Regions from separate parts of the Paenibacillus sp. G2S3 genome, predicted to be linked through region 3. Evidence: riboswitches for the same ligand, from Rfam matches in the RefSeq annotation. Region 3 holds a riboswitch; each other region holds the start of a gene.
What was found. Region 3 has a riboswitch for cyclic di-AMP ahead of QNH28_RS10895 (KamA family radical SAM protein). Riboswitches for the same ligand answer to the same signal wherever they lie in the genome.
Positions count from the first base shown of each region.

Region 1: linked by a shared signal. The riboswitch ahead of QNH28_RS00190 (resuscitation-promoting factor) and the one ahead of QNH28_RS10895 (KamA family radical SAM protein) in region 3 are both predicted to bind cyclic di-AMP.
Region 2: linked by a shared signal. The riboswitch ahead of QNH28_RS02660 (hypothetical protein) and the one ahead of QNH28_RS10895 (KamA family radical SAM protein) in region 3 are both predicted to bind cyclic di-AMP.

Region 1 is NZ_CP126095.1:40,062-44,301, reverse strand. It holds gene rnmV (ribonuclease M5) at 1-413, opposite strand, end outside; gene QNH28_RS00190 (resuscitation-promoting factor) at 591-1,754, opposite strand; cyclic di-AMP (ydaO/yuaA leader) riboswitch at 2,036-2,265, opposite strand; gene QNH28_RS00185 (TatD family hydrolase) at 2,463-3,233, opposite strand; gene QNH28_RS00180 (HD domain-containing protein) at 3,327-4,240, opposite strand, start outside.
Region 2 is NZ_CP126095.1:582,743-586,982, reverse strand. It holds gene kdpA (potassium-transporting ATPase subunit KdpA) at 1-1,050, opposite strand, end outside; gene kdpF (K(+)-transporting ATPase subunit F) at 1,063-1,140, opposite strand; gene QNH28_RS02660 (hypothetical protein) at 1,267-1,683, opposite strand; cyclic di-AMP (ydaO/yuaA leader) riboswitch at 1,874-2,063, opposite strand; cyclic di-AMP (ydaO/yuaA leader) riboswitch at 2,484-2,649, shown strand; gene QNH28_RS02655 (hypothetical protein) at 2,784-3,275, shown strand; gene QNH28_RS02650 (hypothetical protein) at 3,292-3,813, shown strand; gene QNH28_RS02645 (hypothetical protein) at 3,946-4,240, shown strand, end outside.
Region 3 is NZ_CP126095.1:2,545,830-2,550,069, forward strand. It holds gene QNH28_RS10885 (fluoroquinolone export ABC transporter permease subunit) at 1-264, shown strand, start outside; gene QNH28_RS10890 (hypothetical protein) at 261-986, shown strand; gene QNH28_RS10895 (KamA family radical SAM protein) at 988-2,157, opposite strand; cyclic di-AMP (ydaO/yuaA leader) riboswitch at 2,294-2,437, opposite strand; gene QNH28_RS10900 (ABC transporter substrate-binding protein) at 2,486-4,153, opposite strand.

The sequences.
Region 1 (4,240 bases), 2.5 Mb from region 3:
CGTCTTTCAGCTGCCCGAGGGTGTACAAGCATTCCAGCGGCCATTAGATCATCAAGCCCAATTAAAGCAGGTGCTCCTTCAAAAGAGGTATGTACATTCCGCAGCGCATGACGAATCGCCTCTGGAGATGCATTCTCCACACCGATATCTCCCTTGCGAGTTGCGTCCTTCTCCGGAATGAAGGCGTGCTTGCAGCCTGGCACCTTTGCGGACACAATCTTACGAATTCGCTCACCCGCATGATCCGGGTCAGTAAGAATAATTACTCCTCTACGTTCCATAGCAAGCGCGATCTTCGCAATTACGGTCCGGTCTACAGCCGACCCCCCTGTTTCGATCGTATCTGCTTCTACAGCGCGTTTAACAGCGACGGTATCACTCTTACCTTCAACGACAATTAATTCCTTAATCATATCTCTTGACTCCTTCCAAAAAAAGCAAAAAAGAAGAGGTTTCGCTCCTCTTCTTTTGGTTAAAGAATGTATAAGTGATGAGCGGTTGCTCTGCGATCAACGAAATGATCATCTGGCGTTCCTTAACGGTTATCATCACTATAGCTTATCAAAGAATAATTTGCAAAAGCTTCAGTACTAGTTTAACTCCGGCTTCACAGGTCCAATCACATAAACGGTACGTGATTTACGGCCGAAATTACGCACATGGCTCAGTGAATCGTAATAGACATCTACTTTATTGCCTTTAATGGCACCGCCAGTATCTTCTGCTCGGCGGAATCCAAGCCCCTCGATATATACCCACCAGCCAATAGGAATTACATTCGGGTCTACTGCAATCGTACGACCTTCCGTTACGCGTGTTCCGGAAGCAGTTTTGGTACCTATGCCTGGCTCTTCTGATGAATAAGCTGTCATGGAGACGTTCTTAATCATCTTCTTGTACTCAAAGTCTACGCCAGCCTTGCTTGTGACGTTATTAGTCTTAGCGCTAACCTTAGCCGTTTTAGTAGTGGTGTTTGATTTGGAAGTTGTTGTAGATTTAGCTACAGTCGGCTTAGGAAGTGCTTTGGTACCAACGGCAATAATCTTATCTTTCGTTACCGTTTGTACTTCCTTACCAATCATGCGCATAGAGGCCAGTTCTCCGTCTTGGTAGATCTTTTCAATATGCTGAATCATGACGCCTGGTTTGCCTGCCTGTGCCACTCTAACTGTTCCCACAGTAAGGGAGGGATCTGCTGTCTTGATGACTCTGAAGGGTAAGTTAGTTGTTCGCTGTACGGTCTGTTTGTTGATGCGAACAATCTTAATCTCCATGTTGGCAGAAATGGTGGTGTCTAACGAAGGGAAAATCTTATCCTGACCTTCTAGCGTGATACCCATTTTGTCAATTGCTTTACCAATGGTATCCTCGGTCGTATATAATGTTTTTGTTGCTCCGTCCGCAGTAAGGCTAATTTTCTGCGCACGATTAATTACGACACGGTCACCGTCTTTTATTTCATCACTCAGACCTAAAGATAGTTCATCATGTGGCTGCAGCGAAATTTGCTCTTTCTCCAGCACATCACCAAGAAGCGCTTCTCGCGTTTCAAGCGTCTGTGTCTGTCCGTCTATTACTAAAAATAATTGTTTGTTACTTTGACCATGTACGTACAGCAGAATAAGTAGCGCGATAGCGACTGAAATCACGCCTGCAAGTAAAAGTACGCGAGTATTTACTTGCTCCCACCGTAATGCGAAAGACCTGCTGGATGACTGCGAATCATGGGATACCTCTGGTTGGAATACGCCCATTCTCTCCATCCTCCTTACATAGCCTCGTCGTCAATTGTATATCATGAGGACTGAATTTCTTTGACGAAACTATTTGAGATTGTCACAGGACACGCACGTATTAACTTAGCGTCTCCTGCTCATGGATCGCCTGCTCGGCACAGCTACTCCCACCCCTGTTATATAACAGTATGTGGGCAACATTCTATTTATTCAAAAATAAAAAAGCCTAAAAAGAGTTCAACTGAGGACTCTTTCGTGGCTTCTCCAATGTCAGAATAGAGAATGCTTGTGCACGAGGTTGCCTCTCTTACTTGCGCTTACGGGGTTAGCTGTCGGGTTCGGACGAAAGAGAGACGCCCTATTTCAGGTCACCCGCTCATGGCGGTTGCCCTTAAATTCACCCCAAAGACCACGTGAAGAAATCAAATACTGTCCTGCGGCACGTCTAAGCCGTATTTAAAATACAGGCATGCGGCAGTTCAATATTGGTTCCCCCGTTCTCCATACGGAGACTCAGCGAGACGATCCATGAATCAATGGCTGTCACTATAACACAGCTCACATCACTGAAAAGATGATATCCTGTTTTGATGCATGTTGTAAAGGACGATTCAACCACGTTTAAGCAAAAATATGGTTAAAATATTGTAATATTCAGCCGTTTTTATATTAAAAAAGTTTAATATATCGGCTATTCTCTATTTTTCACCTGTTTTACTCCCGTTTTCAGTCAATCCCAAATCGTTCCAGTGCGTTCGCATACGTTATTTTAGCCAATTCTTCCCATGTTAACCCTTTAATTTCAGCTGCCGCCTCTGCTACCAGCTTCACATGAGCGCTCTCATTTCGCTTCCCACGGAACGGGTGTGGAGTCAAATATGGAGCATCCGTTTCGATCAATAATCGGTCTAGTGGGGTCTGAGCAAGCACTTCTTTTGGCACTCTTGCATTCTTGAACGTAATGGGTCCTCCAAATGATAAATGAAAACCAAGATTCAAGCACATTTTAGCGGTTTCCCAGCTTCCTGAGAACGAGTGCATCACGCCTCCAACCTCATTTGCCTTTTCCTCGCGTAAGATCCGTACAACATCTTCATGGGCATCACGATCATGAATACAAATCGGCATATTTAGTTCACGGGCTAGTCCAATTTGTTTGCGAAAAACCTCGTGTTGCACATCCTTGGGAGAAGTATCCCAGTAGTAATCCAGTCCAATTTCACCGATAGCCACCACTTTTTTATGACTGCACAAAGAAGCGATCCAATCCAGATCTCCTTCTTTCATATCAATCGCGTCCTGCGGATGCCAGCCCACTGCTGCATAAATATAATCATAAGATTCCGCCAGCTTCATCGTTGAAGGAATCGTCTCCCGATTAAATCCGATATTAATCATCTTGCTAACTCCTGCCTCAACAGCACGAGCAATTACTTCTTCGCGATCCTCGTCGAATTGAGGTGCATCCAGATGCGTATGTGTGTCAAACAGAAACATTTTAACCCTCACTCCTTGTTCTTTTTTAAATATAAGACAGCATAAATTTCACGTTATCCGTTCTTCTTGTCATAAATCCCATATTTTCTTGTATTATTTTGCAAAAATCTCTGCTATAGAAGCAGGCAATCGTGTAAGCGCATTTCTCAACTTATCCTGAGGAAAATAAAGATGATGTCTACCACGGTGAATACCGCTAATCGAGCGTACAATATCCGACACCTCTGAAATTTCCCGCAGATGATCATGCCGATCAAGTAGAAGGATTTGGTTATTATCAAAAGCTTCTCCCGGACGGAACACATCATAGGGCAGATCTGTCGGAAAATCAATCTCCAAGTCATATTCTGGGTGAAGTCCCGCTGCCGCAAAACTGCTGCGAATTTCAGTAATCATATCTGTATTGAGATTCTCCATCTCAACGTATTTATACAGTTTACGATGAATAAACCGCGTACACAAATCGCTTAATAGCTCATCCTTCTCAAGCGTCCATTGCATAAAAGCCGTCTGAACCAGTGCTTCATCCAGCATTAAATATTGCTTCACTGTCACCTCACCACGGAACAAATCCTCCAGCGGATTAATCATGAAATTAAAATTATACCCCTCTTGGAAAAGCTCCTTAGCTCTACGGAAAATTTGTCGTAAAATAATCTCAGAGCTACGTGTCACCGGATGAAAATAGACTTGCCAGTACATTTGATAACGCGACATCAAATAATCTTCAATGGCATGCATTCCTGATTCTTTTACAACAACCCGACCATTATAAGGACGTAGCATTCTCAAAATCCGATCAATGTCGATCGTTCCATAGTTTACACCTGTATAGTACGCATCACGCAGCAAATAATCCATGCGATCAGCATCTAGCGGACTGGAAACCAAATTTACAACAATTTCATGCTCATAAGTTTTAGAGATCACCGAAGCTACTTTACGAGGAAAATCCTCCCCCACATCACGCAAGATCTCAGTAATCTCTGTGTCCTCCAGAATAATAC
Region 2 (4,240 bases), 2.0 Mb from region 3:
CATATTGTTAACACTACCTGTCGTAGCTGCGGTTGTTACTGAAGTAAACAAGGAAGACTGCGGTATGCCGAAGCGCACCTCTTTACCTTCCATGCTACCTTGTGAAGATTCGATTCCTAGTGCATTGATCGCCGGATTACCCTTCGATTCAGCATAATAGTTCAATCCCAGAAGTAGTACGAACAAGGTCATCATTGCGGTAAAAATAACCCAGCCCTGACGTTTGTTCTTGGCAAACAATCCGTACATATAAGGGAGCGAAGCTGGCAGCATCCACATAGAGAGAATCTCCAGCACGTTCGTAAGTGGATTAGGGTTCTCAAAAGGATGGGATGAATTGGCTCCGAAGAAGCCGCCACCATTGGTGCCCAGATGTTTGATCGACTCCAAAGAAGCGACTGGACCGATAGCAATTTGTTGTGTTTGGCCCTCTAGTGTAGTGACTTCAAGTGATGGCTTGAGCGTTTGCGGCACATGTAGTCCTACCAGTACCAACGAAACTAGCAAAGCTAGCGGAATGAACACACGAATATGTGCTTTAACGAAATCCTCGAAGAAGTTCCCTACTGATTTCCGTCCTGTGATCCCTCTGACAAAGGCCACCGCAACAGAAAATCCGCTCGCTGCAGACGTGAACATCATCATCGTGATGACAGCCATTTGTGAAAAATACGAAAGTCCCGTCTCCCCGCTGTAATGCTGCAGGTTCGTATTGGTCATAAAGCTGATTACTGTATTAAATGAAAGCGTCTGTTCCATATCCGCAATTCCATTCGGATTTAACGGTAGTCCTCGCTGTAATCTAAGAACAATATAACTGAAAGTAACGAGTACGATATTCGTTAAAACAAAGCTGAGGGCGTACTTCTTCCAGGTCATACCGTCCCGTTTTTTCAGGCCGAGCAGCTTATAAATTCCTTTTTCCATGCCTCCAAACCATCGATCCGTACGGTTCGGTTCATTAGAAAATACATGATATAAATATGTGCCCATCGGCTTAACCAGCAAGATGAGAATTACGATTACAGCAACAATTTGTAAAATGCCCATGAATGCCCCTCCTTAAAATTTCTCCGGATGAATCAATGCGTAAACCAGATATACAAACAGCAGTAGGGTAACAGCGATTACTAGAATCACAGCTTATCCCTCCCTGTATCCTCAACTACACCTGCGCACCAGCGCATAAATCCATAAAATAACCCGTAAATTACAGCTAATGAAGCCACCATATACAGATCCATCATATCTCCCGCACTCCTTCTTTTATCCTTGATGAGGTGATTTATCGATCAGAAAATCAGCATCACCACTGTGGGAATAGATTACATAACTCGCGCCAAGTCTTTTATAGACCAATCTAGGATTTATTGAGCTTGTGATTACAAAAATCGGCTGCGTCGTCCAGGTGCGGCACATCTGAATGTAGCGGCAGCATAACGTAAAACTGCTCTCGAACAGATATACCCTGCCTACCGGGAACGGTGGGCGAAACCAAGTGTTCTGATGGCGGGTATCTACTAGAATGACCTGCTCAACACCCATCTCCTCGAGTAAGGTTTTCTCAGCCACATTGTTGGTCAATCCCGCCATCTTAATACCTCTGAATTTCAGTAGTTTAATGAAATGTTCTCCAGCCTTCGTTGGCGCACATACAAGCACATATTCATTCTGATCCGTCATCTCTTATTCTCCTCAAATGCTTTACTTGTAAGATCAGAAAGTGTTCACCCTGATCATTTAAGAAAAGCTACCGCTAATGATGAATTTAACGACCTCTTCGTGAGGGTCTCCATATATGCTTTGCTAATAAAAAGCACAGCAAAAAGCCACAAAGGATCTCCTCTGTGGCTCGCTAGCGGTCACATTGCACTCATCCTCTCTACATACGCTTACGAGGTTAGCTGTCGGATTCGGGCGGTGAGAGTCGCCCTACCTGTATAGATGCAAGCTCACTCGCACCCTCTACAGGATTCACCCCATAACCGGCTTCCGACTCTCACATCGTCTGCCGATTGTTGGTTCCCCCGCTTTCCTTATCGGAAATTAAGCGGATCAAATATTCGATTGTTGTTGAAACAGGAGTAATCATACCCTTATGCAGGAAGTATTGTAAAACCTGATTGATGCCAAAATAATGCAAATTAAAAACTATTTTAGCATTGGATAGCGCTTACTTGATATCCAATCTCTCTATATCTCTTGTTTGCTCCATTTTGGCTCAATTAGCGAAAAATGGTCTTACCATGTGATTTTATTCACCACAAATGGAGAAATCACCAAAAATCGCCTTTATAGGTAAGGAAACAAGAAACCGAGATTAAGCGAGGAAGAGGCTCGATAACTCGTAATAAATACCTATATAGCTTCCTTTTTCGTCGCAGTCGGCAGGATATGGTTTAAATTGCGCTCAAAAGAACACTTTCTGTTTTTACAGAAACACCTTGAAAAGAGTATGATTCGGGTTGAATCTAATTCACGAAATGAAATCAACGCTGAGTTCCTGCATTTGCAGGGAGCGGGGGAACCATCAGGCCACATGGCCTACTTGGGGTGAATCCGAAGGAGACTATTCAAGTCTCGCATAGGTAGGGCGACTCTCACCGTCCGAATCCGACAGCTAACCTCGTAAGCGTAAAGAGAGAGACCCTTGATCCGCCACGCTTTGGCACAGGTGTGTATACACCTGTAATCCAAAACCGCAGCAGAGGTCCTCCTCTTGCTGCGGTTTTTGCGTTACCTGAACCTACTCGGGTAATAGCATGCTGGACGGGGTGAAAGGAATGAAACACTATTATTGGGGAACTCAGCAAGGGCTACTTGAGCCGATAAGTCTAAATTATGTTTGCTTTGGAGCGTTATGGTTCGAAGAAGATCATCACAGAACTATTGTCGGCTATGCATTTGGTCAGAACCAGATTGAAGCACTGCGCCATTTCAGCAACCCTTCTACTTGTGAACGCTGTATGGACCGAAAAATTATATACGAAATATATAAAAATATCCGAGAAAAACAGCAGCTGCAGGATTGGGCAGCACACCAACGTTTCCCTTGGCTCACTGCCTTTAAAGAACCTTGGAAAGATGTTGCTGTCGGTTGGTACGTAATGAGATCCCGCAACACTTTTCCCTTACATTTATCCGTTATACGCAAACAGAAATTCCGACTATGGCTGGAGCATGCCGCAGTCTGTGAGAACGAAGCTGAAATGCTCGCTTATATAGAGAAGGCTAACGTCGCTCACCATGTTGAGCTTAAGCTTTTGCAAAACTAAGGAGGAGAAACCTGTCATGGACCAGCGAAGACTATCTCGCATTGAAGTATTCGTCTTTGATTCACCTGAGCCTATTCACTATGGAATGGAGGCCGAACCAGACAGTCGTTATGGCATTCTGAAACTTACCTGCAAAGGAGGTAGCAGCTGGGGAGCGTGTCTTATCTCTGCCAATACCAAAACCTTCGACCTCATTAAATGGAGCTCTTTTCTCAGAATGATATACCATTGCCGACTTGAGGAAGCCATAGATAAAGTGCGTATCCATGGTTCAGAGTGGGATCAGACTCAGTTTGAGCTAGTTCAAGGTGCTTTACAGGATTTAAAAGCCAAGCTGCAGGGTAAATCATTTGCAGGTCATATTGAGCAAGGTCGTCTGTACAGAGCGGTCGCCGGTGGAAGAGATTCCAGAGGAGGGCGGCTATACTATAAACCGTCTAAAGCAATGTCCAGTGTTGCGCTTCAAAAACATAGCTATCCAGAACCTGATACCAACGAGCTTATCAACAAATCCATTTCTTACTTTTCTATATTATAGGTTCATCCCATTACTCATTCTGAAAGGATCGTGTTTATCATGCCTGACCCCTTACCTGCCGAATCAAGACGCAGTACTATATTTGCAGAGTGTGTTCAAAAGTGTACGAATGAAATCTATACGCTCAGTTCCATGTTGTTACAACAATCAGCAGAAGCCGAGAAGGTTACTATCCGTACTTTTAAAGAGCTTCATAAAATATTTCGTCAAAAAAGCTTCGAAAGCCAGCTATTCTCTATCGAAGCTTACCGCTCTTGTATCCGACAATGCGCCGATTATTACGCACGCCGGTCTCTCCTGTCTGCCAAGGCATTGCCTTGGGAGGAGCAGCTCGTAAAAGTGATGTGGTACGGTCTAAAGCTATCTTTACCTCAAATAAGCATCATTCTGCAAAAGAGTGTTCCTGTACTGAAAGCGCAGCTTAGGC
Region 3 (4,240 bases):
CTACTCTCGCAAGTATTCGTATTACCTTTTATACTGCCATTGCTTGGTTACTTTAAGGTGTGGAACTCCAAGCTTTTTCTCTTGTTTCCTACAGAAGGAACACTTAGATTGTTGAGTTCGGGCACCTCATCTTTGTCATTTGGCAATTACATGTATTCCATATCGATATTACTGCTTTGGAATGTAGTGATATACGTATGGGCAAAAAAGTCCTTCGTGCAACATGTAATGATGCGCATAGGTAAGGGAGGAGGCGGGAGATGAAGAAGTATCATACGCTTTTTATAAGCGATATCCGGCATGCTGGGTTGGATCCGGTGCTTATGGTCGGCATCTTTGCTCCTTTAGCGCTTCTAGTGGTCTCAAGGTTTGGATTTCCAATGATTGCCGATTGGCTGACGAATGGTTATGCTTTCGATTTATATAAATATAGTAGCTTTGCTGCGATTTTTTTAGGCGTGACCTTTCCTATGCTAACCGGTATGATGACAGGTCTTTTAATGCTTGATGAACGAGATGAGAATGTCATCTCTTATTATGCGGTTACGCCATTAATGCGCAGAGGATACATGGTGTATCGACTATTCCTTCCATCTGTACTCTGTACACTTCTTTCATCGCTATATTTTATAGTTTCCGGCTTATCTAGCTTTCAATTAGAGCATATATACATTCTTTTATTATTAGCCATTGAAGCACCTTGCTTTGCTCTATTTCTTGCTTCATTCGCTGCAAATAAGGTAGAGGGCTTAGCTTTATCCAAGATAGGTGGTTTGTTTATAGCAGGGCCAATCGTAGCTTATTTTGTTCCATCACCATGGCAATTTACCGGTGCGTGGATTCCTACGTATTGGCCTGCTAAGTTATTTTTTGTTATAAATGCGGCTAGTAGTTTTAGTGTGCTTGCATACTTTATGGTGGGGCTTTTATTTCATTTGAGTCTTCTGAGTATCATGGTCAGGATTTTTATTAAAAGAGTTGATTGAATTATTTACAGATCAGATCCGCAGACTTGTCTGATAACTCATTAACAGAAATAATGGCATCGTTCTTTTTCACAGGTGGGGTCCAATATTCCTCATTCCCAGGCAGGTCATCGAACCATTCTGCTTCCTTAGGGCAATCTAGAATCATAAACTTTCCGTATTCCTGATCTCTGGATTGATGGTATTTGAGATAGGCTTTTCCGTTATTAATTGCGAGAATTTCTATCTTTCCGGAGGTGTGTGACATGGATAAGCGTACTCTTTTGCCGAGTCCTGAGGTTCTGGCTTTGGCTTCTTCTACAATTTGATAGACCTGTTCAAGAGGCAATACAAAATCTCGATTTCCGGCAACTGGACGATTCACGAAAAAGTAGTAAGGGGTAACGCCAGCCCAAGAGAGTCGGTCTAGTAATTCTCCCAATATAACGGGATCATCGTTGATGCCTTTAAGGACTGGGGTCTGATTTACGACAATTGCCCCAGCGTTGTGGAGGGCTTTAAATGCTTTTTTGGCTTCAGGTGTGATTTCACGAGGATGATTGATATGCGCCATAACATAGATTCGCTTGTCTTCGGTAGAGTAAGTGCGAATCAGCTCCAGCAGTGCTTCGTCTTCAGAGATCCGCATCGGATTAAACACGGGAATCTTCGAGCCTAATCTGATAATCTTGACATGCTCAATGCTTCTCAATTTTTCAATAATGGATCTTAGCTTAGGTGTGGATAGAATTAAACTATCACCGCCGGTAAGAAGAACGTTGTTAATCTCAGGGTGGTTCGCAATATACTCCAGCCCCGGAGAGACATCAGACATGGCTTCCTTCACGTCATTTCGGAACAGTCGTTTACGGAAGCAGTAGCGGCAATAGGCTCCGCAGACCTCGGATACAATCAGTAATGCTATTGTTTGATACTTGTGCTGACAACCCGGTACAACATAATTGGTGTCTTCATCTGAGGCATCCCAGCGTCCATATTCCAGCAGTTCACCTTCGTTAGGGATAACCAGCTTACGAATGGGATCATCTGGATCGTCCCAGTTGATCAAAGACAGATAGTAGTCATTCACACGAAAAACAAATTTGTCGGTAATTTCTTTCTGATTCTCTTTTTCCAGCTCAGACAACATAGCGATTTTGTTAATATCCGTGAAGTATTTTACCTTTTGCACTTACATCTCTCCTTTGTCCCTTTGTGTGAGAAAAGAGGGAGCCTTAGTGTCAAAGGCCAATCTACTGCCAGCAGGGTCCAAAAAACACAAAAAGAGACCCTTAGCAAGGGTCTCTGGTTATGTAAATAACAGGAAAAGCAGACCCATCCACTGCTGACGAGGTTAGCTGACGGACTCGGGTAAGATGGTACCCTACATTCAAATGCTCAATGATTCGCCCCAATTAACTGGTTCCCCCGCTTTTCAACTGTAAAAGTTGGAAATTAAGCGTAGATAAAGTATACCCTATGAAGTTTTAAAAAGTCAAAAGAGAATCCTAGACCCAGCTTCAGGTGCTAGTGGAACTTCCTCCTAGCAGTTTAGGCAATAATGTTAGTAGCTTCTCCCGAGTTAATGCGTCACTAGAGTTCCATTTACTACCGTCGAGCAGATACACCTGTCCGTGACGTACTGCCGGGAGACTTCTCCAAAGTGAGCTGTCTAGAAGCTGCTCCATAGCGGCTCGAGAGTTTTGCTCTTCGGGGATGAGCATAAAGATATGATCTCCGGCGTAGGCAGGAAGCCGCACGGGATCAACTTCGGCGAATCCTAATCCTTCATCTAATATAGCTTGGATGTCCTCGGTCGGTTGTAGACCACACGGAGCATAAAGTGCACTGGAGAATCCGGACATTCCCATAGCATACAGATGATTTCCATGGTCATAGACCAAAGCAGAGGCGGTCTCTCCAGCTTGGAGACTAGTCCCGTAAAGCTGCTGCCACATGGCAGCGTTTTTGATTGTAAATGACTCTAGCCACGCTTCGGCTTCGTGTTGTTTACCGAGCCAACTACCGAGTATCCGCATTCGACTTTCGAGTGGTGCAAAGGAATCAAAGGTGACTGTCGGAGCGATGCTGGAAACAGCTCTGTAGGCTCTTTCATCACTATTGGCCATAATGATCAAATCTGGATTTAGTGAAGCGGTCAACTGCGGGTCCAGCGGAAAACCAACATTGGCGAGCTTCTTAAGCCGATGTTTATAGACGCTGTTCCGTGCGAACGCTTCATCTCCTCCGATGGGCTTCACGCCTAGCGCGAGAAGATCACCAAGTGTCTCCCCATGATAGACAATACGTCTCGCTCGCTCTGGAATCTCCACCTCATGGCCTGTCCAATCTTTTACAGTGAGCTTACGACCTCGCTGATGCGCATATTGTCCGGGGGTAACTCCGGTTTTTTGCCGAAAGCGGCGGCTGAAATAATATTCATCGGAAAAACCGACCAGTCGGGCAATTTCCCGCAGCGGTTCAGTCGACTCCAAGAGGAAGCGCTTGGAATGACTAATGCGCAGATCGGTCAGGTACTCAAGGGGCTTTTTGCCGGTAAGCTGTTGAAAGATCGGTGTATACTGCCAGAACGATATCCCCGCCAGCTCAGCCAACTGCTTCACGGTGATACTCTCTGTATAATGCTCCTCTATGAATTGTATAGTCATTTCTACGGATTCTGTGGGACTTGGCAGGTGCTTGGAAGGATAATTATGCTCAAAAAATAGCAGCATCAATTCTTGGAATTTCAATTGTCGCTTGAATTGCTGTACATCATCGGAGCTATTCTTGTTCATAAGTAGATCTTCCACAAGGCGGATTACTTTGGTAAACGGATGGACAATTAATTCGCGTCTGCCTGAAAGTAGTTCACCAGAATAACGTTCCGGCTGCACTTTTGTATAAATTGCTGTAAAAGTGATGAGATAATAATACATGGTCATTTCCTGATTGCTCGTACTATAGGAGATTCCGGGAGCTAGTAGATAACATTTATCTGAAATCAGCGTCACGCTCTGATCATCGAGGTTCAGGTGCCCGTTCCCCCCAGTAAAAACGAGAAGGGTATAGTCATGAGTTGTACGTGATACAGAGCTTGAATCGGCAGCTTGAAGTATCAGTTCGGCATCGATCAGCTGAAACAGCAGAGAGTGGAGCGGGGGGCAGGATAGTGAAGTTTGCAGCATAGTTCAGCCTCCGTCTTTTGGTGAGAATGATTATCAATGAATTTATTGTATATAAAACAAAGAAGCATATCAACAACTGTTGATATG